3 regions of the Actinomadura sp. NEAU-AAG7 genome follow, and region 2 is predicted to be linked to each of the others. Evidence: riboswitches for the same ligand, from Rfam matches in the RefSeq annotation. Region 2 holds a riboswitch; each other region holds the start of a gene.
What was found. Region 2 has a riboswitch for cyclic di-AMP ahead of KLI87_RS00880 (hypothetical protein). Riboswitches for the same ligand answer to the same signal wherever they lie in the genome.

Region 1 (8,255 bases), on a different contig from region 2:
GCTCACCCGGGCGGGCAAGAACGGCGGTGACAGCAAGCAGTGGGCCGTGACCATCGCCCGCGACGGCGGCTCGCTGAAGGTGTACGCCTTCCAGCCCGCCGACACCGGTCAGGCGGGTGACACCGGATGACGCCCAAGCGGCTCCTGGCGGCCGGGGGCCTCGGTGTCGCCGCGACGCTGTTCATGGCGATGCTGTTCGTGCCCGTGCTGTTCGGCGGCGGCCAGTTCGTGTTCGGCGGCGGCGCGGGCGGCTGCGTGGACGTGGCGCAGGCGGGCGCGCAACCGGCCGCCGCGACCGGCGCCCGCGCGATCCCCGCCGACTACCTGGACCTCTACAAGAAGGCCGGGGGGCGGTACGGCATCCCGTGGAACGTCCTCGCGGGCATCGGGAAGGTCGAGACCGGGCACGGCACCTCCAACCTGCCGGGCGTCAAGAGCGGCGAGAACTACGCGGGCGCGGGCGGGCCGATGCAGTTCCTCGACCCCACGTTCAAGGCGTTCGCGGTGGACGGGAACAAGGACGGGCGCAAGAACCGCTACGACCCGGCCGACGCCATCCCCACCGCCGCCGCCTACCTCAAGCACAACGGCGCCCCGCGCCGGATGCGCACCGCGATCTTCATGTACAACCACTCGTGGGACTACGTGAACCTCGTCCTGGACTGGGCGAAGAAGTACGTCGGCGGGGACTTCGACATCGTCCAGTCCAACGGCGTCGAGTGCCAGGACAACGACCTGCCCGCCAACGCCGGCGAGCTGGTCAAGCGGATCATCTCGTTCGCGCTGGCGCAGCGCGGCAAGCCGTACGTGTTCGGCGCGAACGGTCCGGACGCGTGGGACTGCTCCAGCCTGCTCCAGGCCGCCTACCGGTCCGTCGGGCTGGCGATCCCGCGCACGACGTTCGAGCAGTGGCCGTTCGGCGTGAAGATCGACAAGGGCAAGGAGCAGCCCGGTGACCTGGTGTTCTTCAACTCCGGGCCCGGGACCTCGGCCAACAACCCCGGCCATGTCGGGATGGTGATCGGCGGCGGCAAGATGATCGTGGCGAGCTGCTCGGCGTGCGTCCCGGCCATCGGCGTGAAGCCCTACAAGCGCGCCAACTGGATCGGGACGACGCGTCCGCTCGCGCGCAAGGACCTCAAGCAGAAGGTCTCCCAGCTGGCGGCCCAGTAACCCGGGCCCAGCCCCGGACGGGGGCCGTCCCCGAGCCGCGGCGCCCCGGCCCGTTCCGCGACGGGCCAGGGCGCCTCCGGGGCGGTCAGCAGCCGAAGTCGATGTCGTAGAACGTGCGGTAGTGGTCGGCGGTCCAGTACATGCCGTCGTGGCCCTCGTCGCCGGAGGTGATGATGCGGCGCGCGCCGCGGTCCGGGCTGCCCGGGGTCTTGACGGTGTACTCGTGGTAGAAGCCCTTCGGCTCCTTCGGCAGCAGGCCCTCGCGGTTCTGGAAGACCGTGCCGTCCTGCGGATAGGGGTAGGGGCCGCCCCGGTCGATGAGGGCGATGGTGTCGTCGGCCTGGTCGGGGAGCCGCGTCTCGCAGATCGGCGCGATCGCCTCGACGCGGACGGACACGGCGGCCGCCGGGCCCGGGACGGCGGCGGCCTGTGCGGCGGGCCCGGCCAGCCCCGCGGCGAGCAGGGGGACCAGGAGCAGTGCGCGGCGGAACGTGGAGTAGCGGGGGGTGTTCATGCGGTGAGTGTCACCCGGCGGAGGCCCGCCCGTCACGGCGAAGCGGGGCAATTCAGGGGATGTTGCCGATGGCGTCACCGCCGGTTCGGCATCGATCCGAGGAGGGGGCGGCCCTGGACGACGCCCGGCGGGACGCGGACGGTCAGCGGAAGCGGCGCCGGCCGATCACCGCGTGCACGTCGCGGAGGGCGTCGGCCGCAGCCCGCACGGTCTCCGGCGGCAGCCCCGCCATGATCTCCTCGTGCACGCGGGCGGACATCTCCATCCCCCGCTCGGTGACGCGCAGGCCGTCCTCGGTGAGCCGGACGAACCGGCTCCGCGCGTCCGCGGTGTCGGCCTCGCGCTCGACGTGGCCGGCCTTCTGGAGCCGCTGCAGGACGTTGCTCGTCCCGCCGGAGGTGAGCAGCGCCGGGCCGGTGAGGTCGCTCGGGCGAAGCCGGTGGGGCGGGCCCGCCCGGTGCAGCACGGTCAGCACCTCGAACTCGGCGTAGGTCAGCCCGTACTCGGCGAGGCCGTCGCGCAGCGCCTGCTGGACGAGCGCGCCGATCCGCTGGGCGCGCTTGCCGACCTCCAGCATCGCGATGAGCGGCTCGGAGATCCCGCTCCGCCGCCACTCCCGCGCGATCGCGTCGACCTCGTCCCCGGGGGCGTCGGGGGAGGCACTCGGGGAAACGTCGTCGCGCACACGCCGAGAATACTCGCTCACCAAGTTGCTTTCTAAAAAGCTTTTCCTTAAGCTTTCTGGCATGACATCGACCTACCTCCTGCGCGACGGCCTCGTCATCGACACCGACCCCGCGCCCACCGTGCTCGGGCGCGCCGACGTCCTCGTCCAGGACGGGCGGATCGCCGCCGTCGGCCCCGACCTGGCCTCCTCCGCCGCCGCGCCCCTCCCGGCGGACGCCGAGGTGATCGACGCGTCGGGCCGGATCGTGCTGCCCGGCTTCGTGGACACGCACCGGCACGTCTGGCAGGCGGGGATCCGTGCCGCCCTGCCCGACGGCACGCTGCCCGCCTACGTGGAGCGCGTCCTCGGCGTGCTGGCCCCGCGGCACACCGCGGACGACGTGTACGCCGGGACGCTCGCGGGCGCCCTGGAGTGCCTCGACTCGGGCGTCACGACGGTGGTCGACTGGTCGCACATCCAGCTCCGCCCGGAGTACGCCGAGGCGAGCGTGTCGGCGCTGCGCGCGTCCGGCGCGCGCGCCGTGTTCGGCTTCTGCTACTTCGGCGGCGGCGACCTCGACGCCCTCGCCGCCGAGACGGCCCGCGTCCGCGACGCCTACTTCGACGTCCCGGACGGCCTCCTCACGATGGCGATGGCCGCGCTCGGCCCCGAGCTCACGAGCCCGGAGCGCGCGCTGCGCGAGTGGGCGGTGGCCCGCGACCTCGGCCTCCCGGTCACCACCCACATGGGCGGCCACGGCGCCGAGAGCGCCGAGCGCGGCATGGCGTTCCTGGTCGACCACGGGCTGATGGACCAGGGGGCGATGTACGTCCACGCGAACCACTTCACCGGCGACGACCTCAGGCGGATCGCCGCCTCCGGCGGGACGGTCTCGGTCACGCCCGGCGTCGAGGCGGCCCTCGGCCTCGGTCCCGTCGCCACCGGGCGGTCGCTCGCGGCGGGCGTCCCGACCGGGCTCGGCGCCGACACCGTCGTCAGCGGCCCCGGTGACATGTTCGGCGTCATGGGCGCCGCCCACGTCCTGGAGCGCGGCCGCCCGGACGGCGCGGGGATGGGGTTCACCACGTCCGACGTGCTCCGGATGGCGACGATCGGCGGCGCGGAGGCCGCCGGGCTCGCGGGCGTCACCGGGTCGCTCGCCCCCGGCAAGCAGGCCGACCTGGTCGTCCTGCGCACCGACACGCCGGGGATGGCGGCGGCCCACGACCCGATCGCGGCGGTGGTCCGGTACGCGGGGACCCGCGAGGTCGACACCGTGCTGGTCGCCGGGAGGATCGTCAAGCGCGGCGGCGTCCTGCTGGGGCAGGACGTGCCGTCCCTGCTGGCCTCCCTGGAGTCGTCGGCCGGCCGCCTCACGGCCGCCTGACGATAATCCGGAGGGATTCGCCAGGGCCGCGTGGCATGCTGACGGCGTGGAGCCCGAGATACGCATCCGGATCGCCGACGAACTGCTGATGTTCCTGCCCGCGACGCGGCGCGAGTCCGCCCGCCGGGTCGCCTACGACGGGACCTCGACGCTGGGGCACCTCGTGGAGTCGCTGGGCGTGCCGCTGCCCGAGGTCGGGCCGATGACGGTCCGCGGGGAGCGGGTGGCGCCGTCCGCCCGTCCGCACGCGGGCGAGGAGGTGCTGGTGGAGGCCGTCCCGCGCCCGCAGCCCGTCCCGCTGGAGCCCGGGCAGGCCGCGCCGCGCTTCCTCCTGGACGTGCACCTCGGCACGCTCGCGCGGCGGATGCGGCTGCTCGGGCTCGACACCGCCTACCACAACGACATGGACGACCCCGCGCTCGTCGTCCAGGCCAACGAGGAGCGGCGCGTCCTGCTCACCCAGGACCGCGGTCTTCTGCGGCGCCGCGCGCTGTGGTTCGGCGCGTACGTGCGCGGCTCGCGCCCCGACGACCAGCTCCGCGACCTGCTGGAGCGGTTCGCGCCCGTCCTCGCGCCCTGGACGCGCTGCACCGCCTGCAACGGCCCGCTCGCCGAGGTCGACAAGCGCGACGTCGAGCGCGACCTGGAGGCGGGCACCCGCCGCAGCTACGACGTCTACGGGCGGTGCGTGGACTGCGGGCAGGTGTACTGGCGCGGCGCGCACGGCGGCCACCTGGAGGAGATCGTCCGGGACGCGGCGCGCGTCGTCGCGGACGCTCGTCCCGGCGGAAACGGCGCGACCGGAACCGGGCCCACCCCCGCGACCGTCTCAGAATGAAGTGAACGGAGAGCCGGAGGGGGCTGGTGGCGATCGACCTCGTCGTGGTGGGTGCAGCGATCATCTCGGACGGGCGGCTGCTGAGCGCCCAGCGCGCCGAGCCGGCGCACATGGCGGGCGGCTGGGAACTGCCGGGCGGCAAGGTCGACCCGGGGGAGAGCGACGAGGAGGCCCTCGTCCGCGAGTGCAGGGAGGAGCTCGACATCGGGATCCGCCTGGACCGCCGGGTCGGCGGCGACTGGCGGCTCAGCGGGCGCAGCCTGCTGCGGGTGTGGACGGCCGCGATCGTCGAGGGTGAGCCGCGCGCGCTGGAGCACCTGGCGCTGCGCTGGCTCACCCCGGACGAGCTCTACGACGTCGACTGGCTGCCCGGCGACCGTCCCGTCATCGACGAGCTGGAGAGGCTGCTGAAGCGGACGACGTGACCCGCGTCAGGTGATGCGGTTCGCCCCGGCGAAGTCGGAGCGGTCGGACAGGTTCGAGATCTTGACGACGTCGCCGGTCTGCGGGGCGTGCAGGTACTTGCCGCCGCCGAGGTAGATCCCCATGTGGTGGACGCTGGCGCCGAAGTACACGAGGTCGCCCGAGCGCAGCGAGCCGCGCGACACGCGCTGCCCCATCGCGAGGAGGTCGCCGGTGTAGTGCGGCAGGCCCGGCTTGCCGACCTGGGCGTAGGCCCAGACGACGAGGCCGGAGCAGTCGAACGTGGTCGGCCCCGCGGCGGCCCACACATAGGGCGAGCCCAGCTTGGTGAGGGCCTTGCGGGTCATCTTGGCCGGAAGGCCCGAGCCCTGGATCGTGGCCGACAGCCCGGTGCGCGGGTCCTTGACGTGGGTCGTGGTCAGCTTGTCGAGCCGCTTGGTGACCTCGGCGACCTTCTGGCGGGCGGCCTCGCGGGCGGCCTTGGCCCGCTCCGCCGCCTGCTGGACCTGCGCGGTCCTCGCCTCGGCGGTGCGCCTGGCCTGGTTCGCCCGGTCGATCTGCTTCTGCAGCGCGGCCACGGCGCCGGCCTGGCTCTGCGTGAGGTAGGCCCCGGCCGACAGCCCCTCGGACGAGCCGCTCACGCCGAACATCGCGCTCGGGCCGCCGTTCATGTAGTTCGCGGCGGCCATCTGGCCGAGCCGCTCGCGCGCGGGCGCGGTCTGCGCCTCCAGCGTGGCGGCGGCGCGGGCGGCGGCCTGCTCGGCCTTCCTCGCCCGGTCGAGGTCGACGCGGGCCTTGTTGTACTGCTCGGTGAGCTTCTCCGCCTCGGTGTTCAGCGCGTCCAGGCTCTGCCGCAGCCCCTTCTCCGAGGTCGGCAGCGGCGTCGGGGCGGGCGCGCCGTTCGGCGCGCCGAACGGCTGCGCGGCGTGCGCGGCGAGCGGCGCGGTGGTGCCGAGGCCGATCAGGAGGGTGGTGGCCGCGACGGCGACGGGCGTGCGGCGCCGCCGCCGGTGGGAATCGGCTGCCAAGCCGGTTTCTCCTCTCCCTGCGCGCCTACCGGGTTAGCTGACGGGTTCGGGCCAGGAGGCGCCCTACGACACGAGGTCGATTCACCCCGGGGGATCCTGGGTCCCCGGCTCCGCGCCGCGCGGCCCGTGCTCACAGGCCCCGCCGCGGCGGACTCGGCGCTCCGGCCGCAGGCCCCGGGGGGTGGGGCGCTCCGGACGGCCGGATCTCAGGGAGATTACAAAGGATCGGCAAAGTTGGCCAATCCGCGCCGTTCTCCTGCGGGCCTCCCGGGGGTTTCCCGTGGAGGGACGGCCCCTCACACCCCCCGGAAAGGCCCGGTGTGACGGGCGGAACCCCTTGCGGGGGTGGGGCCGCGCGCGAGGCCAAGTAGAATGGGGGGTGCCGCGCGTCTGCGGCGACTCCCGAACTCTCACGCAAGGCGAGCCCGCATGCCCATCTCCACGCGCGATGACCTCCGGAACGTCGCGATCGTCGCCCATGTCGACCACGGCAAGACGACGCTGGTCGACGCCATGCTCTGGCAGTCCGGTGCCTTCCGCGAGAACCAGGACGTCGACGACCGCGTCATGGACTCCGGCGACCTGGAACGTGAGAAGGGCATCACGATCCTCGCGAAGAACACCGCCGTCCGGCACAACGGCCTCACGATCAACATCATCGACACCCCCGGCCACGCCGACTTCGGCGGCGAGGTCGAGCGCGGGCTGTCGATGGTGGACGGCGTCGTACTGCTCGTGGACGCCAGCGAGGGCCCCCTCCCGCAGACCCGGTTCGTGCTGCGCAAGGCGCTGGCCGCGCGGCTGCCGGTGATCCTCGTCGTGAACAAGACCGACCGTCCCGACGCCCGCATCGACGAGGTCGTGGACGACACCTACGAGCTGTTCATGGACCTCGACGCCGACGAGGACCAGATCGACTTCCCGATCGTCTACGCCTCCGGGCGCGCCGGGCGGGCCTCGATGAACAAGCCCGCCGACGGCGCCATGCCCGACAGCGAGGACCTGGAACCGCTGTTCAAGGTCATCACCGAGGCGATCCCGGTGCCCTCCTACGACCCGGACGCGCCGCTCCAGGCGCACGTCACCAACCTGGACGCCTCCAGCTACCTCGGCCGGATCGCGCTGTGCCGGGTGCACGCCGGGACGATCAAGAAGGGCCAGACCGTCGCCTGGTGCCGCCACGACGGCAGCGTCGAGAAGGTGCGGATCACCGAGCTGCTGATGACCGAGGCGCTCACCCGCAAGCCCGCCGACGAGGCCGGGCCCGGCGACATCATCGCGATCGCCGGCATCCCCGACATCATGATCGGCGACACCATCGCCGACCCCGACGACCCGCGCCCGCTGCCGCTGATCACCGTGGACGAGCCCGCGATCTCGATGACGATCGGCACCAACACCGGGCCGATGGCGGGCCGCGAGAAGGGCACCAAGGTCACCGCCCGGATGGTCAAGGACCGGCTCGACCGGGAGCTGGTCGGCAACGTCTCGATCAAGGTGCTGCCGACCGAGCGCCCGGACGCCTGGGAGGTGCAGGGCCGCGGCGAGCTGGCGCTCGCGATCCTCGTGGAGAACATGCGCCGCGAGGGCTACGAGCTGACCGTCGGCAAGCCGCAGGTCGTCACCCGGATCGTCGACGGCAAGAAGCACGAGCCGGTCGAGCGGCTCACCGTCGACATCCCCGAGGAGCACCTGGGCGCGGTCACGCAGCTCATGGCCGTCCGCAAGGGGCGCATGGAGCACATGACCAACCACGGCACCGGCTGGATCCGGATGGAGTTCCTCGTCCCGGCGCGGGGCCTGATCGGGTTCCGCACCGAGTTCATGACCGAGACGCGCGGCACCGGCATGGCCCACCACGTGTTCGAGGACTACGAGCCCTGGTTCGGGGAGCTGCGCACCCGTCCGTCCGGGTCGCTGGTGGCCGACCGCGCCGGCGCCGCGACCGCGTACGCGATCACGAACCTCCAGGAGCGCGGGACGTTCTTCGTCGGCCCGACCACCGAGGTGTACGAGGGCATGATCGTCGGGGAGAACTCCCGCTCGGACGACATGGACGTCAACATCACCAAGGAGAAGAAGCTCACGAACATGCGGTCCTCGACCGGCGACGAGCTGGAGCGGCTGACCCCGCCCCGGCTGCTGTCGCTGGAGGAGGCCCTGGAGTTCTGCCGGGAGGACGAGTGCGTCGAGGTCACCCCGACCGCCGTCCGCATCCGCAAGGT
Region 2 (11,463 bases):
CGGCGCGAACTCGACCTCCTGGCCGAGGCTGCCGATGGGCAGGAGCAGGTCGAGGGTGTAGAAGAACGCGTTGAAATGCGGCTTGTGGCCGTCGTCCAGGACGTCGGGTTTGTGCAGCGAGAAGACGATCGTCCCGAACGCGAGCAGCCCGACCAGCCAGCTCGCCGCGCGGAACGGCCGGTAGCCGTAGCCGACCAGCGCGTCCTGGAACCAGCCGACGATCTTGCGGGAGACGCCCTGCGTGCGGCGGCGGTCGCGGGCCTTGGCGAGCAGGATCGAGCGCCCGTCGGCGTCCAGGCCGAGGGCGCGGTAGGTCTGCGCGAGGCGCTCGTAGGGCTGCGGCGCGTAGCCGTCGGTGTCGCGGCGCAGCCAGGCGAGCCGGTCGCGGGCGGTGAGCGGCGGCTCCAGCGTCTCGTACTGGAGGCCGTCGAGCTGGAGGCGGTCCGGCCAGGTCTTCGCGTCGTCGCGCAGGAGGTTGATGCGCGCGTAGGAGAGGTCCGCGACGCCGCTGATCGGCTCGGCGGGACGCAGCAGCAGCTCCTCGGCCTGGAGGCGCTGGAGGCTGAGCGCGGTGCCCTTCTCGTGCCGCAGGTGCGCGCCGCGCAGGCTGAGCTGCCCGGCGACACGCGCGCCGGCGAAGCTGACCGCGCCGATGGCGGTGAAGCCGTCCGAGCAGTAGACGTCGGTCTCGACGGCGAGGTCGTCGGCGTTGAGCGCCGTCCGGTCGGGGTGGGTGAGGTGGGCGCCGACGAACGACAGGTAGCCGCCGACGCGGGCGCCGCGCAGCCGCACCTCGCCCTCGGCGCTGAACCCGCCGTCGCAGAAGACGTTCGCGGCCACGTCCAGGCGGCTCGCGTACAGGGCGGACCCGGACGGGTTGTGCAGCCGCGCCTCCCGGAAGATCAGCTGGCCGCCGACCCGGGCGCCGGGCAGCCGGACCTCGCCGTTGGCCACGAAGCCCTGGTCGCAGTAGACGTTCGCCTCGACGGTGAGGCGGTCGGCGAGCAGCGCGTCCCCGCCGGGGTTGGACAGGTGCACGCCCGACATGTTCAGGATGCCGGTGATGTTCGCCCCGTCCAGCCAGAGGCCGCCGGAGATGCGGCTGCCCTCCAGCCACAGGTGGCCGTCCACGCGCGTGCCGGACGCGATCAGGCCCGGCAGGCGGCAGCGCATCAGGTGGACGCTGTTCATGCTCGCCCAGTACAGGTGCGGCGCCTCGTCGAAGGCGCAGCCGGTCAGCGCCAGCGGGACGTGGACCTCCGCGTGGCCGAGGTTCAGCGAGCCGGTGACCCGCGCGCCGCTGAGCCGCACGGCGGGGACCTGCCCGGGGACGGGGTCCACGGCGCCGACGAGCAGCGCGACGAGGACCTCCGCCCTGACCGAGCGGTCCTGCCCCCAGTAGGCGGTGCCGCCCGGATCGTCCAGCGCCGGGTCGCCCGTGCCCAGGTCGACGGACTCGCCGCGCGGGAACGCCTCCCAGAGGCGGCGCTCCGAGGGGGTCAGATCCTCGATGTTCATCGGGCGGCTCCGGGGGAGGGGATGGGGTCCGTCAAGCCATGGTGCCGTACGCTTCGGGATCGTTGCCGTACGCTTCAGGATCGTTGTCGTACGTCAGGAACGCAAAGAAAGCGCAGACCAGTGAGGGGGCGGTCGTGGCGCGTGTCGTCGTGGACGTCATGCTGAAACCGGAGATCCTCGACCCGCAGGGTCAGGCGATCGCGCGGAAACTCCCGCAGATGGGGTACGAGGGCGTCGTCGCCGTCCGGCAGGGCAAGCGGTTCGAGGTGGAGGTGGAGGGGCCCGCCGACGAGGCGGCGCTGGAGCGCGTCCACACGATCGCCGAGACGCTGCTGGCCAACCCGGTCATCGAGAACTTCGAAATCCGCGTTCTCTAGTCGGGAATAGCGTGGAATATATCGCTCGGTGATGTCCCGTTGCGCAACGTGGCTGGTGCGTTCCAGGGGACGTGTGCCATTTCACGTTGGGCTTCGCGGCGGCCGGCTTTACGCGAAAGAGCCGACACTATAGCGATTACGGAAGATTCCGCCGGGGAAGTGTTAGCTGCGTCGAGTCCGTCGAGCACGCTCCGGTACCGGGGGCCTGACCAGGGAGCCGGGGCAAACACGGGGTGTCTCCGGTGGAAATGAGAATCTCGCTCGCGCTGCCGCGGGAGGCGTTGAGCATTCCGGTGGTCCGTCGGGTGGTGGGCGACTCCCTGCGGGGGCTCGGAGTCGCGGACGACTGCGTCGCGGACATTCTCGTCGCCGCGTCCGAGGCGTGCACGAACGTCATCCAGCACGCCCGCGCGACCGGCGACTACGAGGTCACCGGGCACGTGGACGAGGACGGCTGCTCGCTCACCGTCACCGACTGGGGACGCGGCCCGCGTCCCGCCCCGCGCGACCCCGGCGTTTTGAGCGAGTCGGGGCGCGGCATTAGGATCATGCGGGCGCTGGTGGACGACCTCAGCATCGACTCCTCACCCGACCGGGGCACCGTCGTCCACCTGCAGAAGCGGCTGACCTGGCAAGACGAGGCACCGGTGGGGAGCCTCGAACGCAGGCTCATGCACAGCGCCGGGTAGATTGGTACGCGCGCGGGGGGAATGTTACGCGCGGCGGGGTGATCAGCGGAGGAGACCCGCTCGTTCCGGCGACACCTCATTTCGGAGGAACAGTAGAGATGGACGCTGCCCGGGTAGGGGTCATCACCTTCCCTGGTTCCCTAGACGACAAGGACGCCGCACGGGCCGTACGGCTGGCCGGCGCCGAGCCGGTCGCCCTCTGGCACGGCGACCACGACCTGCGAGGGGTGGACGCCGTCGTCCTGCCCGGCGGGTTCTCCTACGGGGACTATCTGCGAGCCGGAGCGATCGCCCGGTTCGCGCCGCTGATGGCCGAGGTGGTGGACGCCGCGAAGGGCGGGCTGCCCGTCCTCGGCATCTGCAACGGCTTCCAGGTGCTGTGCGAGTCGCACCTGCTCCCGGGGGCGCTGCTGCCCAACGCGGGCCTGCACTTCGTGTGCCGCGACCAGCGGCTCAGCGTCGAGAACGCCGAGACCGCCTGGACGAGCGAGTACCGCGAGGGCCAGGAGCTGGTGATCCCGATCAAGAACGTCGACGGCCGCTACGTCGCCGACCGGGAGACGCTGACCGAGCTCGCCGACTCCGGCCGGATCGTCGCCCGCTACCTCGACCTGAACCCCAACGGCTCCCTGGACGACATCGCCGGGATCTGCAACGAGGCGGGCAACGTGGTCGGGCTCATGCCCCACCCCGAGCACGCCGCGGAGTCGCTGACCGGCCCGTCCACCGACGGGCTCGGCTTCTTCACCTCGATCATCAAGAGACTGGTCAACGCATGAGCGAGCAACGGCCCAACGCGTCCGGACGGACCGACCGCGCCCGCGACGCGGCGCCCGGCCCCGGGCCCGCGGACGACTTCGTCGAGAACGGCTCCGGCGGCGCCGGACGCGACTCCGACGAGCCGTCGCTGGAGTGGCTCGGCGAGCTGAAGTCCGACGCCGACGACCCCGAGCTCTCGCCCGTCGACCCGGCGGTGACGCAGGCGTTCGAGGCGATGCTGGAGGAGGGCGAGCGGATCGAGCGGCCCGCTCCGGCCTCCGCCCCCGTGCCCGCTCCCGCCCCCGCTCCTTTCGTGGAGCCGTTCGGTGGGCCAGGCGACCCGTCCATGGGCGGGCAGCCGCCCATGGAGGTCACGCCCGAGTTCGCGCGGGCGCTCGCGGAGGAGGGCACGTCGGTGCCGGCGCCTCCGTCCCCTCCCGCGTCTCCCGCGGGCGACCCCGCCTACACCGCGCCCGACCTGAACGGGTCGGGCGCACCCGAGCCTTCCGTGCCGGACGCGCCGGGCGTCTCGGGCACCGGCCCGCAGCCCGCGGTCGGCACCGGCCCGCAGCCCGTCGTCGGCACGGGTGCGGGCCCGCAGCCCGTGGTGAGCACCGGTCCGCAGCCGTCCCTCGACCCCGGGTCGGATCCGCTGGCCCAGGGGCCGCTGGGGACGGGCCCGCAGCCGGCCCTCGGGACCGGTCCGCAGTACGTCCAGCCCATCACCGGGTCTGACGGGCCGAACACGGGCCCGCAGCCCGCGGTCAACGGCCCCGGAACCGGCCCGCTGCCCGCCGTCGAGGGCCCCGGAACCGGCCCGCAGCCGGCCGTCGGACCGAACACGGGCCCGCAGCCCGCGGTCAACGGCCCCGGAACGGGCCCCCACCCGGCCGTCAACGGCCCCGGAACCGGCCCGCAGCCCGCGATCGACGGTCCGGGCACCGGCCCGCAGCCCGCGATCGACGGTCCGGGCACCGGCCCGCAGCCCGCCGTCAACGGGCCGGGAACCGGCCCGCAGCCCGCGATCACGGGCACGGGTCCGCAGCCCGTGGTCGACGGCCCCGGGTTCGGCCCCGGTCCCGGCACCGGGCCGCAGCCCGCGGTCGTCCCGGTCGAGCCGGGCACCGACACCGTCGCGATCGCCGCCGCCTCTCCGGAGCGTCCTCAGCCCTATGCCGAGCTCGGCATGAAGGAGGAGGAGTACCGGCGGGTCCGCGAGATCCTCGGCCGCCGCCCCACCTCGTCCGAGCTGGCGATCTACTCGGTCATGTGGAGCGAGCACTGCTCCTACAAGAGCTCCAGGGTGCACCTGCGCCAGTTCGGCGACAAGGCGCCGAAGACCGACGCGCTGCTCGTCGGCATGGGCGAGAACGCGGGCGTCGTCGACATCGGCCAGGGCTGGGCGGTCACGTTCAAGGTCGAGTCGCACAACCACCCGTCCTACGTGGAGCCCTACCAGGGCGCCGCGACCGGCGTCGGCGGCATCGTCCGCGACATCATGTCGATGGGCGCGCGTCCGATCGCCGTCATGGACTCGCTGCGCTTCGGCCCGGCCGACGCCCTCGACACCCAGCGGGTGCTGCCCGGCGTGGTGGCCGGGGTCGGCGGCTACGGCAACTCCCTCGGCCTGCCCAACATCGGCGGCGAGACCGTGTTCGACGCCTGCTACGCGCAGAACCCGCTGGTGAACGCGCTGTGCGTGGGCGTGCTGAAGCACGACGAGATCCAGCGCGCGATCGCCCCGGGCCCCGGCAACAAGGTGATCCTGTTCGGCGCGACGACGGGCCCCGACGGCATCGGCGGCGCGTCCGTGCTGGCCTCGGCGACCTTCGACGAGGAGTCGCACCAGAAGCGGCCGAGCGTCCAGGTCGGCGACCCGTTCATGGAGAAGCTGCTCATCGAGTGCTGCCTGGAGCTGTTCGCCGAGGACCTCGTGGTCGGCATCCAGGACCTCGGCGCGGCCGGGGTGTCGTGCGCGACGACCGAGCTGGCCGCCGCGGGCACCGGCGGCATGCACGTCGACCTCGACACGGTCCCGCTGCGGGACGCGACGCTCCGCCCTGAGGAGATCCTCATGAGCGAGTCGCAGGAGCGCATGATGGCGGTGGTCACGCCCGACAAGGTCGACCGCTTCATGGAGATCTGCGGCCGCTGGGAGATCCCGGCGACGGTCATCGGCACCGTCACCGACACCGGTCGGCTGGTCATGACCTGGCGGGGCGAGACGATCGTCGACATCCCGCCGGGCACCGCCGCCGACGAGGGCCCGGTGTACGAGCGCCCGTACGCGCCGCCGCACGACCTCGGCGCGCTCCAGTCCGACACGCCGGGGCGGCTGACCCGTCCGACCTCGGGGGACGAGCTGCGCCGCACCGTCCTGTGGCTGGCCGGTTCGCCGAACCTCGCGAGCAAGACGTGGGTGACGTCCCAGTACGACCGCTACGTGCTCGGCAACACGGTGCTGGCGATGCCCGACAACGCGGGCGTCGTCCGCGTCGACGACGAGTCCGGCCTGGGCATCGCGCTGTCGCTGGACGGCAACGGCCGCTACACGCGCCTCGACCCGTACGCCGGCGCCCAGCTCGCGCTGTCGGAGGCCTACCGCAACGTGGCCGCCACGGGCGCCCGCCCGCTCGCCGTCACCAACTGCCTCAACTTCGGCTCCCCCGAGGACCCGGGCGTCATGTGGCAGTTCGCGCGCGCGGTCGAGGGCCTGGCGGACGCCTGCCAGTACCTCGGCGTCCCGGTGACGGGCGGCAACGTCAGCTTCTACAACCAGACCGGCACGACCCCGATCAACCCGACCCCGGTCATCGGCGTCCTCGGCGTCCACGACGACGTGCGCCGCCGCGTGAACATGTCGCTCACCTCCGACGGCGCCACGATCGCGCTGCTCGGCGAGACGCGCGAGGAGTTCGGCGGCTCGGAATGGGCGCACGTGGTCTACGGCCACCTGGGCGGCCTGCCGCCGCTGGTCGACCTGAAGGCGGAGTCGGCGCTGGCCGGGGTGATGATCCAGGCCGCCCGCGACGGGCTGGTCACCGCCGTCCACGACCTGTCGGACGGCGGCCTGTCGCAGACCCTCGTCGAGTCGTGCCTGCGCGGCGGCCTCGGCGCGCGGATCACCCTGCCGGGCGACCCGTTCGTCTCACTGTTCAGCGAGTCGGTCGCCCGCGCGATGGTGGCCGTGAGCCCCGGCGCCGAGGCGCGCCTGGCGGCGCTGTGCGAGGCCGCGGGCGTCCCGGTCACCCAGATCGGCGTCGCGGGCGGCGACGCGCTCAGCGTGACGGGCAGGGGGGCCGAGGGCGAGCAGCAGGAGCTGTTCTCGATCCCGCTGGCCGAACTGCGCGAGGCGCACGAGCGCATGCTGCCGAGCTACGCCAACTGACCCCGGCGAATCCGCTCCGAAAGGGCGCCCCGATCGGGGCGCCCTTTCGCGTTCCGTCCCCATGTGGACAAACCCCTAAGCCGGATGCCGGACGGATCCACGATGTAGCCATGAGTGGCCGACGGGGCAACGGGTGGCGATGGACGCTGGTGGTCTGCTGGCTGATGACCGGACTTCTGGCGACCTTCCTGGCCTGGTATTCGGAACGGAACTGGGACGGCGTCGAGCGGGCCAGTTGGGTCGCGGCGCTCTGGGGCACCATGACGCTCGCCGCCACCGGACTCGGCTGGGCGCAGGGCCACCGGTCGAGGAAGGGCCCGGCCGAACTGAAGCCGCTGCCGCCCGCGATCGAGGGGTCGTCGCGTTCGGAGGACGGCGGCGCCGAGGCGCAGGTGAGGTTCGTCAATCTCCGCGACGACCACGTGTGGATCTATTGGATCGACTTCGACGGCGAACGCCAGCCGTACCAGCATCTGCGTCCGGGGGCGACGTTCGGGGTGAACACATGGGACACGCACCCGTGGGTCGTGTGCACTGACGACTACACGGCCATCGCCGTGTTCGAACCCGTACCCGGCGCCGCCCGCGCCCTCATACGAACGGCCGTGGAGCCCCGCCGCCGCGTTTCCTTCCGGCGGAACCGTGCCGTCCCTCCGCACCGCTCCGGCATTCCCTGACCGCGTCCGGCGACGGGAAGGAGGGCGGGGTCACGGGATTCTGCCGACTCCGGGACGTATCCGGGAGCGGTTCCGTACCCACCCTCCCTGAGCCGCGGACCCTGACGGGTGCTCAGACCGGTCTCCAATGCGCGCCACCCTACCGAGCCCCCCTGACAGGAGTCCGGCTAGAAGACCGAGATGTGGACGTGGTCGTAGTGGTTCGCGGTCACGCCGCCCCGGTTCTCCATGGAGCGCCAGCCGGGGCTGCGCAGGTCGTAGATGCGCTGCCGCCAGATGATGTACTTGATGCCGAGGGCGCTCGCGTGCGCGATCGCGTAGGCGGCGGTGCGGTCGCCGAGGGACTGGGCGCTGCCGCTGGCCATCTGCCCGCCGGTGGTCACCATGAAGTCGCAGGCGTGCCCGGTGCCGTGGTCCTGCGGGTCGCCGGTGCTGCGGACGCAGCCGATCGTCGGGAACGGGCCCTCTTCCATGTCGATGGTGTTCTTGACCTTCAGCATGCGGGGCGTCACACCGCCCATGCCGACGCTCGGCGACTCGGGCTTGTACTTCTTGACCAGGCTCCTGATGCGGCTCTTCTGCGCGAGGAGTTCCTTGATCTCCTTCTGCAACTCCGTGATCTTCTGCTGCGCCTCCTGGCGGGCCTTGTCCTGCTTGGAGACGAGCGTCTGGATCTGGGCGACCTTGGCGGCCTTGTTCTGCGCCAGATGGCTGACCAGGCTGACGTTGCTCAGCGAGTCGGACGGGTTGCCGCTGGTGATGATCGAGACGGCGGGGTCCTGCCCGCCCGTCATGTACTGGGACGCGGCCATCTGGGCGACGAGGTCGCGGGCCTCGTTGAGGTCGGACTGGAGGACCTTCGACTCGTCCAGCGCCTTCTTCGCCGCGTACCGGGCGTCCTTCAGCTTGGCGAGGTCGCCGCCGTAGGCCTTGTCGAGCCGCTCGATCTGGGCGTTGAGCCTGCCGAACTTGCCGCTGTCGCCCGGGTCGGCCGCGAGCGCGGCGGCGGAGGGCTCGGCCGCCGAGGACGGGACCGCGCCGCTCGCCAGGGGTCCGGCGGTGGCGACGGCCACCAGCGCCACCGCGGCGCGCCGGAGGGTGGAGGTGGGGGTCTCCACGGCTGCTCCTCTCCTCGTTGGCCTACCGGGTTAGCTGACGGGTTCGGGCTGGAGTGCGCCCTATCGCGGGCCTCCCGGCCTGCGAATTCACCCCGGCCGGGTCGTCCCGGCTGGTGGGTCCCCGGTTCCCGGGCGCGCGCCCTGGGATTCGGCCCGCCGACCGGCGTGCCCGGGATCTCCGGGCGTCGCGCCGACCGATCATGGCATCGGACTGGGTGGGGCCGTCCGTCGCCCCGCCAAGATTAAACACCCAGCGGGCCGCCGCGACGGCTCGAAGCCCGAGAAGCCCGGCTCCCTGCCGGGAGCCGGGCCGACTTATGTGATGAGGTTCATAGTTTGCCCTTGTAAAGCAGCCTGTTCGCCTGCCCCCGCAGGTGCCCCAGGGAGTTCTTGGTGGAGTTGTCGTTCAGCCATTTCTGGACGGTCGGGAACGTGGCCTTGCGGTGCGTCGTCAGGTAGAGCGCCGCGACGCCGCTCACGTACGGCGCGGCCATCGACGTCCCGCTGAGGGACTTGTGGCCGCCGTTCTTCCAGGTGGAGGTGATCCCGTAGCCGGGGGCGCTGATGTCCACGCACCTGCCCCAGTTGGACCAGGACGCCCGGTTGTCGTAGACGGTCGTCGCGCCGACCGTCATGACCCATCCCGCACTGGCGGGCGACGTCCGGCACGCGTCGACGTTCTCGTTGCCCGCTGCGACCGACACGAACACGCCCGACTTCGACAGGTTCGTCACCGCCGTGTTGAGCGCCGCCGACTTCGGCCCGCCGATCGAGATGTTGGCGACCGCCGGCTTCGCGGCGTGCGTGCGCAGCCACTGGGCGGCGGCGACGAGGCTCGACAACGAGCCCTCGCCCTTGCAGTCGAGCACGCGCAGCGCCCGCAGCTTCACGTTCTTGGCGACGCCGTAGGACTTGGACCCGATGATGCCCGCGACATGCGTCCCGTGCCCGTTGCAGTCGTTGCCGTCGGCGAACCCGGCCGCCTTCCACGCGACCGCGGCGCGCCCGCCGAACTCCTTGTGCGTCGTGACGAGCCCGGAGTCGATGATGTAGGCCGTCACGCCGCTGCCGGTCGCGCTGTAGGTGTAGGACTTGGAGAGCTTCCGCCCGCGCTGGTCGATGCGGTCGAGCCCCCACGGCAGCGGCGCGCGCTGGGTCCTGGACGCGATCTTCACGACCTGGTCCTGCTCGATCGCGGCGACCCGCCTGTCCCGGCGCAGCTCGCCGAGCTGCCGGTCGCTCAGCCGCGCCGCGAAACCGTTCAGCACGCCGTCGAACCTCTGCACCCCGGTCGCGTCGACCTTCTCGGCGGCGTCGCCGGTGGACGCGCCCGCCTTCAGGGTGACGATGTACCGGCCGGGCAGCGGAGTGCCCTCGGCCGCCCTGACCTGCACCAACGACGGTGAGGGGTCATCGGCGAGCACCGGCGGTGCGGCCGCGCCGCCCACACCCGCCACGACCGCGCCGACCAGCAAGAGCCTTCGGTGGACAGCCCGCAAGACGTCTCCTTCTGCCCGGGGAACGGCGTTCTCGGAGGCCAGACCGCCACGTCCGGGGGGCTAGCCGAGGGGAACCTTAGCGGATCTATCACGACATGACTGGTAAATCGGTCATCCTCGATCCGCCGCCGGACGCCGCCCTTTACAGCCGGACACCGTCCCCTCCACGCGAACGGGCGCTGGAGCCGGGTGGGGCGGCCCTGCCGAGGGCGCGGGGACCTCCACCAGCGGCGACCTGCCGGGCGAGTGCGACGGACTCACCGGCTCGGGGCCTCAGCCGCGGCTCAGCTTGCCCGCGTAGCCGAGTTGGGTGCCGGGCTTGCTCCAGGTGTACTGGAGCGTCCCGTCCGGTTCGCGGAGGACGCGCACGATGCCGTTCGTGCACGGTTTGGGGATGACCAGGTCCATGTTGAGGGTCTGCTCCGTCCCCTTGCTCAGCGTGAGCGTTCCGGTGCACCTCTCCCGCGGATAGACGGCCCGCGCGGTCCTGCCGCCCGTCTCGAACGTGACCTCGATGGGGAACGAGGCGTTGCGGTTGGTGTTGACGACCGTCCCCTTCCACGTCCCGGCGAACGAGGGCGGGATCGCGGTCACCGGACGGTCGGAGGTCGTCTTGTCCACCGTGGGCCCGGCGTCGTCGCCCTTGAGCTGCGGCCACAGCACCAGCGCGATGATCGCGATGCCGACCCCCACGCCGATGGTCAGGGAGAGCGCGACACCCAGCACATGGTTGCTCGGACGGCGCAGCTTCCCGAGTGCGAGCCCCGGGTTGAACCGCCGCTGCTCGCCGCTCTCCCGCGAGGGCTTCAGCCCCGGGATGAGGTGCGGGCCCGTTTGGGTGCGGTCGTGCGAGCCGTCCGGCTCGACCGACGTGAACGCGGCCGTCTGGTCGTTCGGTGAACCGATCTCAAGCACCGTCGTCGACTCGCCCCCGCCCACCGGGGAGAACGCGGCGGTCGCTTCGAAGGCCGCCGGGTCGAGCTCCGTCGGCGAGGGCTCGTCCTTCTTGGGAGCGTCTCCGGACGGCGGAGGCGGAGCCCCCATGGGTGACCGCGGCGGTACGAGCGGACCGCCCGCGGGCCCGGCACCGTAGTTCGCCGTCCACGGCCCCGCCGCACCACCCCCAGGCACGGCGCCGAAGTTGCCGGGCCCGGGCGCATTCGCAGGGCCGCCCGGCCCGGGCACGGGGCCGAGGTTCGTTGGGCCGGACTCCGGCGCGCCGCCGGAACCGCCGAACGGCGGCGCGGGAGGGGCGATGCCCGTCCCGCCAGGGGCGGTCACCGCCGAGCCGGTGTCGGGGGCTCCTGATCCGGAACCCTCGGAGTCGGACACCACGGGCTCGGGCGCGGTCGGATCGGGCACGCGGTCTCCGGAGCCCACCTGACCGGCCGCTTCGCCGGTCCCGGCGATGATCTGGGAGGACGACGCGAGCGCGCGG
Region 3 (11,463 bases), on a different contig from region 2:
ACCGCCTCGACCGCGCCGAAGCCCTTGCGGAGGTCGCGGATCCGCACCGCTGAAACCGACATGGGATGAAAACATATGGATTCATAAGTTTCAGTTCAAGTGATGATCCGGTATCACTGAGTCGACGCCGGCGGGAGGGGGCCCGATGGACAGCGCGCGTCCGGCCGTGTTCGCCCCGGTCGACAACACCGCGCGGGTGCACGCGGTGGTCCGCCGCCTCGGCGACGCGATTGCGCTCGGGCTGCTCGCCGACGGGGAGCAGCTGCCCAGCGAGACCGACCTCGCCGGGTATCTCGGCGTGTCGACGGTCACCCTACGCGAGGCGCTGATGGCCTTGCGTCAGCAGGGCCTCATCGAGACCCGGCGGGGACGCGGCGGCGGGAGCTTCGTCCGCACCCCGGCCCGCCCGTTCGACCTGGACGGGCGGCTGCGCCCGCTCGCCGCCGAGGAGCTGCGCGACCTCGGCGACCACTACGCGGCGATCGCGGGCGCCGCCGCGCGGCTGGCGGCGCTGCGCTCGCTGCCCGGCGACGTCGACCGGCTGCGGCGCTCGCTCGCCGAGATGGCCGAGGCCGACCCGGGCCCTCACCTGTGCCGCCTGGACGGGCGGTTCCACCTGGAGGTGGCCGCCGCGTCGCAGTCCGTCCGGCTCACCCGGGAGGAGATCCGGCTCCAGGCCGACATCGGGCCGCTGATCCTCGCCGCGCACGGGCGTCCCGAGGCCGGCGACCGGGTCCGCGCCGAGCACGCGGCGCTCGTCGAGGCGATCGCCCGGGGCGAGGAGGGGCGGGCCCGCGATGTCGCTGAAAGTCACGTCGCGAATGCGGTAGAACATCTGATTGAACGACGGCTCGCCCTCTGACCCCGAGGTGATCCATGCGCTCCGAGCTCCCGGTGGCCCGCCCGGCCGCCGGTGCGGCCGTCGGTGCCGCCGTCGGCGCCGCCGCCGCGCGCGTCCACGCGACCCTCGACGCGGTGTTCGCGACCGTGGCGGAGGTGCGCGACGCCTCGTCCCGGCGGCTCGCCGAGGTCGCCGCCGCCGGGCGCGCGCCCGTCCGCGCCGACCTCGCCCCGCTGCGCCCGCTGCTGCTCCCCCGCCTCGGCCCGCTGGTCTGCGGGCTGGGCTTCATCGCCGCCCCCGGCCTGCTCGCCGACGCCGCCTGGTACCTGGAGTGGTGGCAGACCGGGCCGGCGGGCGCGCCGTCCCAGCTCCTGCCCGACCTCGACCCCGAGAGCAGCGCCCTGTACGACTACACCGCCTGGGACTGGTTCACCGGCCCGCGCGGCGGCGCCGAGCGGACCGTCTGCGGCCCCTACGTCGACTACCTGTGCAGCGACGAGTACGTCCTCACGCTGTCGGCGCCGGTCCACGTCGAGGGGGTGTTCGCCGGGGTCGCCGCCGCCGACGTGTTCGCCCGCACCTTCGAGAACGAGATCGTCCCGGCGCTCCGCGAGATCCCCGCGCCCGCGTTCGTCGTCAACGCGCCGGGCCGCGTGATGGCCTCCAACACGGCGGCCTGGCCGCCCGGCGCCGTCTACCGGGGCGGGCGGGGCTTCGACGCCCGCCCCTGCGGAAGCACGGTGTCGCTGCTGGTGGGCGCCCGCTAGTCGGCGTCGGGCAGGCCGAGGGCGAACGCCTGCTCCAGGTCGTGCTGGGAGTAGGTGCGGAACGCGATGTGGGTCTCGGTGTCGAGGATGCCGGGCACCTTGTTGAGGCGCCCCGGGATCACGTCGTTCAGCTCGTCGTGCTCCCGGACGCGGACCATCGCCATGAGGTCGTGCTCACCGGTGACGGAGTAGACCTCGCTGACGCCGTCCAGCGCCGCGATCGTCTCGGCCACCTCGTGGATGCGCGCGACGTCGGCCTTGACGAACACGATGGCGGTGACCACCGGCACCCTCCCTGCACCTTCGCCCTGCACATGCGGATGCCCCAACCCTATCGGGCGGCCGCTCAGCCTCTGCTCAGGGCCACCGGGCGGCGCGCGGGGCCCGCGCGGCGGGCCAGCAGCGCGAAGACCACCCCGGCGGCGAAGCCGTAGATGTGCGCGGTGTAGGCGACGTCGCTCTCCTCGTCGCCGAGCGACAGCCACTGGAGCACGAACCAGTAGCCGAGCACCACCCACACCGGCAGCCGGACGACGATCACCGGCGGGACGTAGCTGACGATGCGGCCGCGCGGGTTGAGGATCGCGTAGGCGCCCATCACGCCCGCGATCGCGCCGGACGCGCCGATCAGCGGCACCGTCGACCCGGCCGAGGTGTAGGCGAAGCCGTAGACGGCGACGAGGCCGAACAGCAGGTAGGCGAGCAGGTAGCGCAGCCGTCCGAGCCGGTCCTCGACGCCCGCGCCGACGACGAACAGCGCCACCAGGTTGCCCACCAGGTGCAGGGCGCCCGAGTGCAGGAACATCGAGGTGAACGCGGACGTCCAGGGATGCTTGGCGAAGCGGGCGGGGCCGCACTCCTCGACGGCGTCCGCCGGGAGCGGCTGCTGGACGCCGGTGGTCAGCTCCTTCGGGACGGCGCCGTACTCGTGGCTGAACCGCACCGCCTCGCACTCGCGGGCGCGGTCCTCGCCGTACCAGGTGGCGAAGTTGGACATCGGGGTCAGCAGGAACACCACGACGTTGGCCGCGACCAGCAGATAGGTCACCCAGGGGACGCGCCGCGCGGGCTGGCTGTCGTAGAGAGGCACGGCCATGCGGTGTTCGACGTCCTCTCCGTCACCCGGCGCCCACCACCGGGACCTCGCCCGTCACTGTAGCCGCCGTCACCTCAGCGGGCGGCTCCGCCCGGACGACTCCGGGTCGTGGGCGGCGTAGGCGTTGTCGATCCAGCCGCGCAGACCCTCGGCGCCGTGGGCGGGGCACGTCCACTCGCCGTCCACCTCGACGAGGCGGACGCCGGGCAGGTCGAGCCAGCGCAGCACGCACTCCATCTCCTCGGCGGTCGCGCCGCCGCCCTGCGCGGTGCCGAGCGGTACGCCTCCGGGAGCGCCGCCGACGGGCGGGAAGACCGTCTCGGCGGTGGCGGTGAGGGCGTGCACGTAGGGCCAGGGGTCGGCGCGCGGCGGGACCGTTCCGGCCGCCGCGAGCCGCCCGTAGCGCACGACCGCCAGCTCCCAGCCGTTGTCGAAGGCCGGGCGCGCCGCCACGAGCTGCCGCAGCCGCGCGAACGCGGTGAGCCGCTGCCCGCGCGCGGCGGCGCGCACGAACGCGGCCAGCCGGTCGCGCTGGGCGGCGGCCTCCTCGTAGCGCAACTCGCGCGAGAGCCGGTCGATGCGGGCCCGCGCGGAGGCCACCACCGGGCGCGCGTCCCCCTCCATGATCTCCTGGGCGGCGGTGACGTGGGCGGTGTAGTCCTCCAAGGCCTCGCTGCCGTCGCAGGGCGCGCCGCAGTGGCCCATCTCGGCGAGCGCGCAGGCGTGCAGCCGCCCGGCCTCCACCAGCCGCAGCGTGATCCGCTGCGTGCACTGCCGCAGCGGGACGGCCTCGTGCAGCGCGGCGCGCGCCTCCTCGGCCTGCCGCCGCGAGGAGATCGGGCCGAGGTAGCGGGCGCCGTCGTCGCGGATCTCGCGGACGATCGACAGCCGCGGGAACGGCTCGGCGGTGAGCTTCAGCCACAGCGCCCGCTCGGGGAACTTCGAGCGGCGGTTGTAGCGGGGCTTGTGCTCGGCGATCAGCCGCAGCTCGCGGACCTCCGCCTCCAGGCCGGTCGCGCACACGATCGTCCGGATCCGCTCGGCGAGCCCCACCATCTCCCGGACGCGGCGCCGCGTCTCCGACCCGGTGAAGTAGCTGCGCACCCGCGACCGCAGGTCGCCGCTCTTGCCGACGTACAGCGCCTCGCCCGCGGCGTCCTCGAACAGGTACACGCCCGGCGCGGACGGGACGTCGTCGGCGAGGTGGCGCTTGCGGCGCTGCTCGGGGGTGGGCGCCTTGGCGAAGCCGCGCATCTCCTCCAGCGAGGTGACGCCGAACGAGCCGAGCCGCTCGATGAGCCCGTGCAGCACCTCGACGGTGGCGCGGGCGTCGGCGAGGGCGCGGTGCGTCGGCTCGGTCGCCGTGCGGAAGAACCGGGCGAGCGTGCCGAGCTTGCAGTTGGGCACCTCGTCCTTGGACAGGACGCGGCGCGCCAGGTCGACGGTGTCGACGACGGTGAACCTCGGCCAGGCGTAGCCGTGCTCGGCGCACGCCGCCTTGAGGAAGCCGATGTCGAAGGGCGCGTTGTGGGCGACGAGCACGCTGCCGCGCGCGAACTCCAGGAAGGCGGGGAGCACCGAGTCCATCCGGGGGGCGGCGGTCACCATCGCGGTGGTGATGCCGGTCAGCGCGGTGATGAACGGCGGGACGGGCCCGCCCGGGTCGACCAGCGTGCCGAGCTCGCCGAGCTCCTCCCCGCCGCGCACCTTCACCGCGCCGATCTCGGTGATGGCCGAGTCGGCCGCCGAGCCGCCGGTCGTCTCCAGGTCGACCACCACGAAGGTGACGCCGGACAGGGGCGTACCGAGGTCGTCCAGGGTGCCCTGGACGTGCGCAGCCGTCATGCCCGGGACCGTAGAGGACGCCACCGACAGAAGTCCGGGCCGCTAGGGTTGGTCCCGCGCCGGCACGTCCCGCCGGGTGGGGGCCACGGGGGACGGCTCGGGGGTTCGGCGCGTCCGGCCGATCTCCTGCACGGAGCAGGCCGTCCCTGCATTCCCGCTGGTTAGGGTGTGTGGCGCTCGGGAACACTCGGCCCACCGGCGGCAAGCCCGGAAGGAGCGGGACCATCGACAGCCCCGAAGCGAGCCCAGGCGCCCCCGAGCAGCTGGGCGGGCCTCTGCCGGAGGCCGTCCGGCAGGGCGTGGTGGAGGCGGCCGCCGAGCTGATCGGCGCGCTGCCGATCGACGAGGTGCCGATGCCGCTGCGCCGGTTCGCGCGGTTCGAGCGGCGCAAGCGCGCCAAGCTCGCCGGCCAGCACATCGCCGCGCTGCTGGAGAAGGACGACGGGTTCCGGCGGCGGGTCGCCGGGCCGCCGCGCGAGGCGCAGCCGGAGCTGGTGGAGGCGGTGGAGGGCGGCGACGTCCCGCCTGCGGCCGACCCCGTCCGCGTCGCGGTGCTGGCCTACCTGCTGCGCCCCCCCGGGTGGACGGGGCTGGTCGAGGCGGCGCGCGCGGAGCTGGAGCGCTCGGTGTCGGCGTCGGAGGAGGAGGCGGCCGAGCGCCGCTTCGCCGCGCTGCGCGAGGAGCTGGCCGCCGCCCGCGCGGCGCGCGCCGGGGAGGTCGAGAAGCTGCGCGCCGACCTGCGCGGCGCCAAGGCCGAGATCGCCGAGCTGCGCCGCAAGCTGCACGAGGCGCGGACGCGGGCGCGCGACGCGCAGGCGAGCGCCGAGCTGCTCGCGGCGGGCGCCGAGCGCGAGCTGGCCGCCGCGCGCGAGTCGACCGCCGCCGCCGACAAGGAGCTGCGCAAGCTGCGCGCCCGCGCCGCGCAGGCCGAGGCGGCGGCCGAGGCCGCCAAGCGGGCCGCGCGCGAGGGCCGCAACGTCGACGACGTCCGGCTGCGGATGCTGCTCGACACGCTGGTGGACGCGGCGCGCGGCGTGCGCACCGAGCTGGCGCTGCCCTCCACGATCGGGCGCCCGGCCGACGTCGTCGGCGCGCAGGAGCCCCACCGGGCGCTGCCGGGCCGCGTGCTGTCCGACAGCGACCCGCAGCTCCTCGACCAGCTGCTGACGCTGCCGCAGGTCCACCTCGTCGTGGACGGCTACAACGTCACCAAGACCGGCTACGGCGAGCTGCCCCTGTCGGACCAGCGCAACCGCCTCGTGTCGGGCCTCGGCGGCCTCGCCGCGCAGACCCGCGCCGAGGTGACGTGCGTGTTCGACGGCGCGGACCTGGACGCGCCGGTGCCCGTCGGGGCGCCGCGCGGGGTGCGGGTGCTGTTCAGCAACCCCGGGCAGACCGCCGACGAGCTGATCGGCGACCTGGTGCGGGCCGAGCCGCCCGGCCGGGCCGTCGTGGTGGTGTCGGCCGACCGCGAGGTCGCGGACGCGGCGCGCCGCGCCGGTGCGCGCCCCGCGCCGTCCACCCTGCTGCTGCGCCGCCTCGGCCGCTCCTGACCCGCCGGCGGCCGTCTTCTGCCCCCGCTGAACCGCTTGTGACCTGCGCGAACCCCGTTCCGACTGTCGGTGATCTTGGTATCACGGAAAGTGGACGTACGCGGGATAAGTCAATCAAGATGTGATGTTTCGGTTGTGACGGTTGTTGTGCCTCGCTAATGTCGTCCGCTGACGTCGTGGAGCGAGAGGGGCGAATTCGACCGTGGCCAGTGATCTCATCGGGGCCTCAGCGCAATCGCGTGACCGGCGGAGACATCGCGCGCCTGGTGGCGCGGCCCGTCGCGTGGTGGCAGTGGCCTGCCTCGCGGCGACGGCGTCCTTCGCCTTCCCCCCGGTGGTGGCGCACGCGGCGCCCAAGCCGAAGGCGGCGGACGTGCGCAAGAAGCTCACCAAGCTCAATGAGCAGGTTGACCAGAACGTCGAGAAGTACAACAAGGTCAACGAGCAGCTCAAGATCGCCAAGAAGAAGCTCGACGCCGCCAAGAAGTCGAGCAAGGGCGAGGAGACGGCGTTCGAGCGGCAGCGTTCCGCGATCGCGCAGATGGCGGCCGCCGCGTACAAGAACGGCAACACCACCGACGTGTCGGGTTTCGTCGGCAGCGACGACCCGCAGGCGATCCTCGACCAGGCGGCGGTCTTCACGCACCTGTCGCAGGAGCGCAGCTCGCAGCTCACCCAGTTCCTCGCGGCCACCCAGCGGCTGCGCCGGGAGCGGGCGACGGCCCAGAGCGCCTACGACGACGTCGCGGGCAAGGCCAAGGAGCTGAAGGACAAGAAGAAGGAGCTCGACAAGCAGGTCGAGCAGCAGAAGAAGCTGCTGGCCAAGCTGGGCGAGAAGTCGCCGAGCAAGTCCGGTGGCGGCGGCGGCACGGGCGGGACCTACAACGGCCCGGCCAGCGGCTCGGCGCGCACCGCGCTGAACTACGCCTACGCCCAGCTCGGCAAGCCGTACGTCTACGGCGCGGCGGGCCCGAACTCCTTCGACTGCTCCGGGCTGACCATGCGCGCCTGGGGCGCGGCGGGCGTCAGCATCACCCGCACGACGAACTCGCAGTTCGCGGCGACCAAGCGGGTCGACAAGAGCGACCTCCAGCCGGGCGACCTGGTGTTCTTCAGCAGCCTCGGGCACGTCGGCATGTACGTGGGCGGCGGCAAGATGATCCACGCCCCGCACACCGGCGACGTCGTCCGGATCGCCGACATCTCGTCGGGGTACTACGTCTCCAACTACTACGGCGCGGGACGTCCCTGAGCGACGATCCCCCCGCCATATCGGCAACGGACCAGGCTTTGACCTGGTCCGTTGTTGATTTTGGGGGGGTTTGCCTTCTGATGGGCCTTTGGTACCTTTGCACCACTCGGGCACCCGCCAGGCGCCCGAGCCCCGCGGCGCCCACCAGGCGTCACGGCCCCCGCGCGGCCCCGTCCAGGCGCCGCGTCCGGCGGCGCGCTCCACGTGCCGTCCCCCGATTTCAGGCCGGACCCGGCCGATCGTGCGCACGCCGACGCGTGCATGGCGCTGAGCGCGCGCCACGACGGTGCCCCAGGGTCCGGTGAGGCAACGCCGAGTCCGCGCCCGCGCGGAGCCGGGGAACCAATCGACCGGCGTCCGGGAGTCCGCTTCCGGACGGGCACACCGGTCCCCGGGGTGAATCGGCGCGTCCCTCCCGTCAGGTGAGAGCCGCCGTAGGGCCACTTCCACGCCCGAACCCGTCAGCTAACCCGGTAGGCGTCTTGGAAGAAGGAGTGATGCACACCCCCCGAACAAGCCACGGCCCGCCTGCGAGCGGGCCCCTCGGGCGTGGCCGCCGATTCAGCGCGCGGCCGCGCCCGGCCCTTTCCCGGGCGGCTTCCACGACGCTCATGACGTCCTGCATAGGATCACGCGCATGACCGACGGCCCCGGCCAGGAGGAACACGACGCGGCACCGGACGCCGCGCGGAGCGTTCCACAGGACGCCTCCCTCTCCCGCCGCGGGATCCTCGGCCTGGGCGCGGGGGGCGCCGCCCTGCTGCTCGCCGGCACCGCCGGCCTCGTCCACGCGCGCTCCGGCGACGGCCGCGCCGCGTCCGCGAAGGCCACCAGGGCGGCGGGCTCCTTCCACCCCGACGCGGCCGGGGACATCCTCGCCAACCGCGCGCGCGCCGTCTCCCGGGGCGACCGCGCCGCCTTCCTGGCCACCGTCGGCTCCGCGCCCGCCGCGTTCCAGCAGGCGCAGGCGGGCCTCTACGACAACCTCCGCCGCCTCCCCCTGGACGGATGGCGCGAGCGCGTCGTCGACACCCAGCACACCGACGCCGCGTCCGGGGTCACGGTCGTCCGCGCGGAGGTGCGCTACAGGCTGAAGGGCTTCGACCGGCACGAGGTCGCCCGCGCCCGCTACCTGTCCCTCGCCCCCCGCTCCGGCGGCTGGACGATCGTCGGCGACGGCACGTCCCACGGCCTCGCCGACGACGCCGAGATCTGGGACGGCGGGCCGCTGACCGCCGTGCACGGGCGGTCGTGCCTGGTCGTCGGGGACGCGTCCGGGCTGGACGGCTTCGCGCGCAGCCTGGACGCGGCCGTGCCCGTCGTCACCCGGGTGGTCGGCCGGGGCTGGGCGCAGCGGGCCGTCGCGCTCGTCCCCGCCGACGCGCGGCTGGCGGCCGCGCTCGCCGGGCAGGGCCAGGACCTCGGCGCGATCGCGGCGCTCGCCACCGTCGCCCCGCCGGCCGGGGAGGGCCCCGGCGAGGACCGCGTCATCATCTCCCCCGGCACCTTCGGACGCCTCAACGCCCTCGGCCGCGACGTCGTCCTCGCCCACGAGCTCACCCACGTCGCGACCGGCGGCGCCCGCGACCGCACCACCCCGCTGTGGCTGATCGAGGGCTTCGCCGACTACGTCGGGTACTCCGGGACCGAGATCACGGTGCGGTCGGCGGCCGGGGAGCTGGCCCGCGAGGTGGCCGCCGGGCGCCTCCCGGCCGCGCTGCCGGACGCGGCCGCCTTCACCGGCGCCTCGCCGCGGCTCTCACAGTCCTACCAGGAGGCCTGGCTCGCCTGCCGGATGATCGCGGACCGGTACGGTGAGGCGACGCTCGTGCGGCTGTACCGGGCCGCGGGGCGCGTCTCCGAGGCGGCCGCGCTGCGGGACGCGCTCGGCCTCACCCGGGACCGCCTCACCGCCCTGTGGCGCGACTACCTGAAGAAGGAGCTCCGTTGAGCCGACGTCCCCGGATCGCGGCCGCGGTCGCCGCCGCCGCGCTGTTCGCCGCGGTCGGCGCCGTCCTGGCGCTCACCACGCCGTGGAACCCGCTCCCCGGGCGCGTGCCGGGCGGCCGCGTGGAGGCCGACCCGTCCGCCGACTTCTCCGCCGCCGAGATCGCCCGCTCCCGCGCGTTCGACTCGGCCCTCAACCCGCCCGCCTACGCCGGCCTCCTCGTCGGCCTCGTGCTCGTGCTCGCGCTCGGCCTCACCCCGGCCGGATCGCGGCTGATCGGGTGGACGACGGCGCGCGTCCGCCGGTGGCCGCTGCGCGTCATGGCCGCCGCCGTCGCGCTGACGACGCTGCTGCGGGTGGCGGGGCTGCCGTTCGACCTGTGGGGCGAGTCCGTCCTGCGCCGCTACGGGCTGTCCACGCAGTCCTGGCCGCAGTGGCTGCTCGACCAGCTCAAGTCCCTCGCGGTCACCTGGGTGATCTACACGGTCGCGCTGCTGCTGCTCTACGCGGTGATGCGCCGCTTCCCCCGCTACTGGTGGACGGGCGCGGCCGCGGGCGGCTTCCTCCTCGTCGTCGCCGTCTCCTTCCTCTACCCCGTGGCCGTCGAGCCGGTGTTCAACAAGTTCCACTCGCTGCCGCAGGGGCGGCTTCGCAGCGACCTGCTCGCCATGGCCGACCGCGACGGCGTCCCGGTCAAGGACGTCCTGGTCGCCGACGCCTCCCGCCGGACGACCTCCCTGAACGCCTACGTGTCCGGGTTCGGCTCCACCCGCCGCATCGTCCTGTACGACACGCTGCTGCGCTCGCCGCGCCCGCGGATCGAGTCGATCGTCGGCCACGAGCTGGGCCACGCCAAGCGGGGCGACGTCCTGTGGGGGACGCTCGTGGGCGCCCTGGCCGTCGCGGGGGGCGTCTGCCTGCTGTACCTCCTGCTGACCTCCCCGCGCCTCCTGCGCCGCGCCGGAGTGCCCCCGGCCGAGGACTCCGACGTCCGGACGGCCGTGAACCCGCGCTCGCTGGCCCTCGTCCTCGCCCTCGTCGCGGCGGGGACGCAGATCGGCATGCCCGTCCAGAACCTCGTGAGCCGCCGCATCGAGGCCCGCGCGGACGCGCACGCCCTCGACCTCACCCGCGACCCGTCCACGTTCGTGTCGATGCAGCACGAGCTGGCCGTCCGCAACATCTCCGACCTGAGCCCCGACGCCCTCGAACACCTCCTGTGGCTGACCCACCCGTCCGCCCCCGACCGCATCGCCATGGCGAGAGACTGGGAGCGAATCCATGGCGCGCCCCTCGGCGTCAGGCGCTAGGGCGCCTTCCTTCAACGGGCCACGCGGCGATCGCGGGCATCGCTCCGACCTCGCCTGGCGGCTCGCTTCGCGATCAGACTCTCGCTTCGCTCGCATCTGCCTTCGGACGCGATCGCAACGCTTGCGGTGGTGTGCGGTCAGTTGCCCTTCGCGCCGGGCCGGGCCGGGGTGCCGGAACCGGGTTGGGCCGACAGGGTCGCCGCGTCCACGCGCGGCGCGGTCGTCACCGAGCGCTTGAGCGCGCTGCCCTTCACCCAGTCGTTCCAGCCGAGCTGCCAGTAGCCCCAGCCGTTGTCGGGCTCCAGTTCCCGGCTCGTGCCCGTCACCGTCACCGGGTCGCCCCGGTAGGCGTGGCGGTAGAACCACGCGGCGTTGGACGGGCTGATGTTGATGCAGCCGTGGCTCACGTTGTCGTGCCCCTGGCTGCCCACCGACCAGGGCGCGCTGTGGACGTACTCGCCGCTGCCGGAGATCTGCACGGCCTTGTAGACGGTCAGGCTGTAGTAGCCGGCGCAGCCGGGCCCGCAGCCCTCCCACTCCGACGTCATCACCGTGGGGTCCTTCTTGGCCATCGCCAGGTGGACGCCGTTGGTGGTGGTGTACTTGCGGGCCCCGCCCCGCCCCATGCTGGTCGGGATCGTCTTCACCTTCCGGCCGTTGAACCTCACCACCATCTTGTGGTTGTCCTCGCCGACGGTGGAGACGTGCTCGTCCCCGACCCTGAAGTCGACGCCGTAGTTCTTCACGCCGTAGACGTCCTTGCCGGTGCGGACCCCGGACAGGTGGGCGCGGAAGCTCACCTTCGTGTGCGCGGGCCAGTACTGCCTCGGACGGAACACCGCCTCCGGCCC

Region 1: linked by a shared signal. The riboswitch ahead of KLI87_RS38325 (C40 family peptidase) and the one ahead of KLI87_RS00880 (hypothetical protein) in region 2 are both predicted to bind cyclic di-AMP.
Region 3: linked by a shared signal. The riboswitch ahead of KLI87_RS16175 (basic secretory family protein) and the one ahead of KLI87_RS00880 (hypothetical protein) in region 2 are both predicted to bind cyclic di-AMP.

Annotation. Positions count from the first base shown of each region.
Region 1 is NZ_JAHFZY010000012.1:176,374-184,628, forward strand. It holds gene KLI87_RS38290 (hypothetical protein) at 1-130, shown strand, start outside; gene KLI87_RS38295 (bifunctional lytic transglycosylase/C40 family peptidase) at 127-1,173, shown strand; gene KLI87_RS38300 (ribonuclease domain-containing protein) at 1,259-1,687, opposite strand; gene KLI87_RS38305 (MarR family winged helix-turn-helix transcriptional regulator) at 1,830-2,372, opposite strand; gene KLI87_RS38310 (amidohydrolase family protein) at 2,434-3,741, shown strand; gene KLI87_RS38315 (Mut7-C RNAse domain-containing protein) at 3,788-4,579, shown strand; gene KLI87_RS38320 ((deoxy)nucleoside triphosphate pyrophosphohydrolase) at 4,612-5,004, shown strand; gene KLI87_RS38325 (C40 family peptidase) at 5,011-6,030, opposite strand; cyclic di-AMP (ydaO/yuaA leader) riboswitch at 6,037-6,165, opposite strand; gene typA (translational GTPase TypA) at 6,460-8,255, shown strand, end outside.
Region 2 is NZ_JAHFZY010000001.1:189,137-200,599, reverse strand. It holds gene KLI87_RS00910 (hypothetical protein) at 1-1,518, opposite strand, end outside; gene purS (phosphoribosylformylglycinamidine synthase subunit PurS) at 1,653-1,895, shown strand; gene KLI87_RS00900 (ATP-binding protein) at 2,144-2,584, shown strand; gene purQ (phosphoribosylformylglycinamidine synthase subunit PurQ) at 2,683-3,363, shown strand; gene purL (phosphoribosylformylglycinamidine synthase subunit PurL) at 3,360-6,731, shown strand; gene KLI87_RS00885 (hypothetical protein) at 6,842-7,408, shown strand; gene KLI87_RS00880 (hypothetical protein) at 7,576-8,526, opposite strand; cyclic di-AMP (ydaO/yuaA leader) riboswitch at 8,530-8,690, opposite strand; gene KLI87_RS00875 (S8 family peptidase) at 8,856-10,025, opposite strand; gene KLI87_RS00870 (serine/threonine-protein kinase) at 10,299-11,463, opposite strand, start outside.
Region 3 is NZ_JAHFZY010000003.1:340,944-352,406, reverse strand. It holds gene KLI87_RS16215 (ABC transporter ATP-binding protein) at 1-62, opposite strand, end outside; gene KLI87_RS16210 (FadR/GntR family transcriptional regulator) at 146-862, shown strand; gene KLI87_RS16205 (cache domain-containing protein) at 877-1,608, shown strand; gene KLI87_RS16200 (Lrp/AsnC family transcriptional regulator) at 1,605-1,892, opposite strand; gene KLI87_RS16195 (rhomboid family intramembrane serine protease) at 1,955-2,704, opposite strand; gene KLI87_RS16190 (DEDD exonuclease domain-containing protein) at 2,774-4,549, opposite strand; gene KLI87_RS16185 (NYN domain-containing protein) at 4,720-6,102, shown strand; gene KLI87_RS41000 (C40 family peptidase) at 6,389-7,354, shown strand; cyclic di-AMP (ydaO/yuaA leader) riboswitch at 7,655-7,848, shown strand; gene KLI87_RS16175 (basic secretory family protein) at 7,992-9,305, shown strand; gene KLI87_RS16170 (M48 family metallopeptidase) at 9,302-10,612, shown strand; gene KLI87_RS16165 (Ig-like domain-containing protein) at 10,750-11,463, opposite strand, start outside.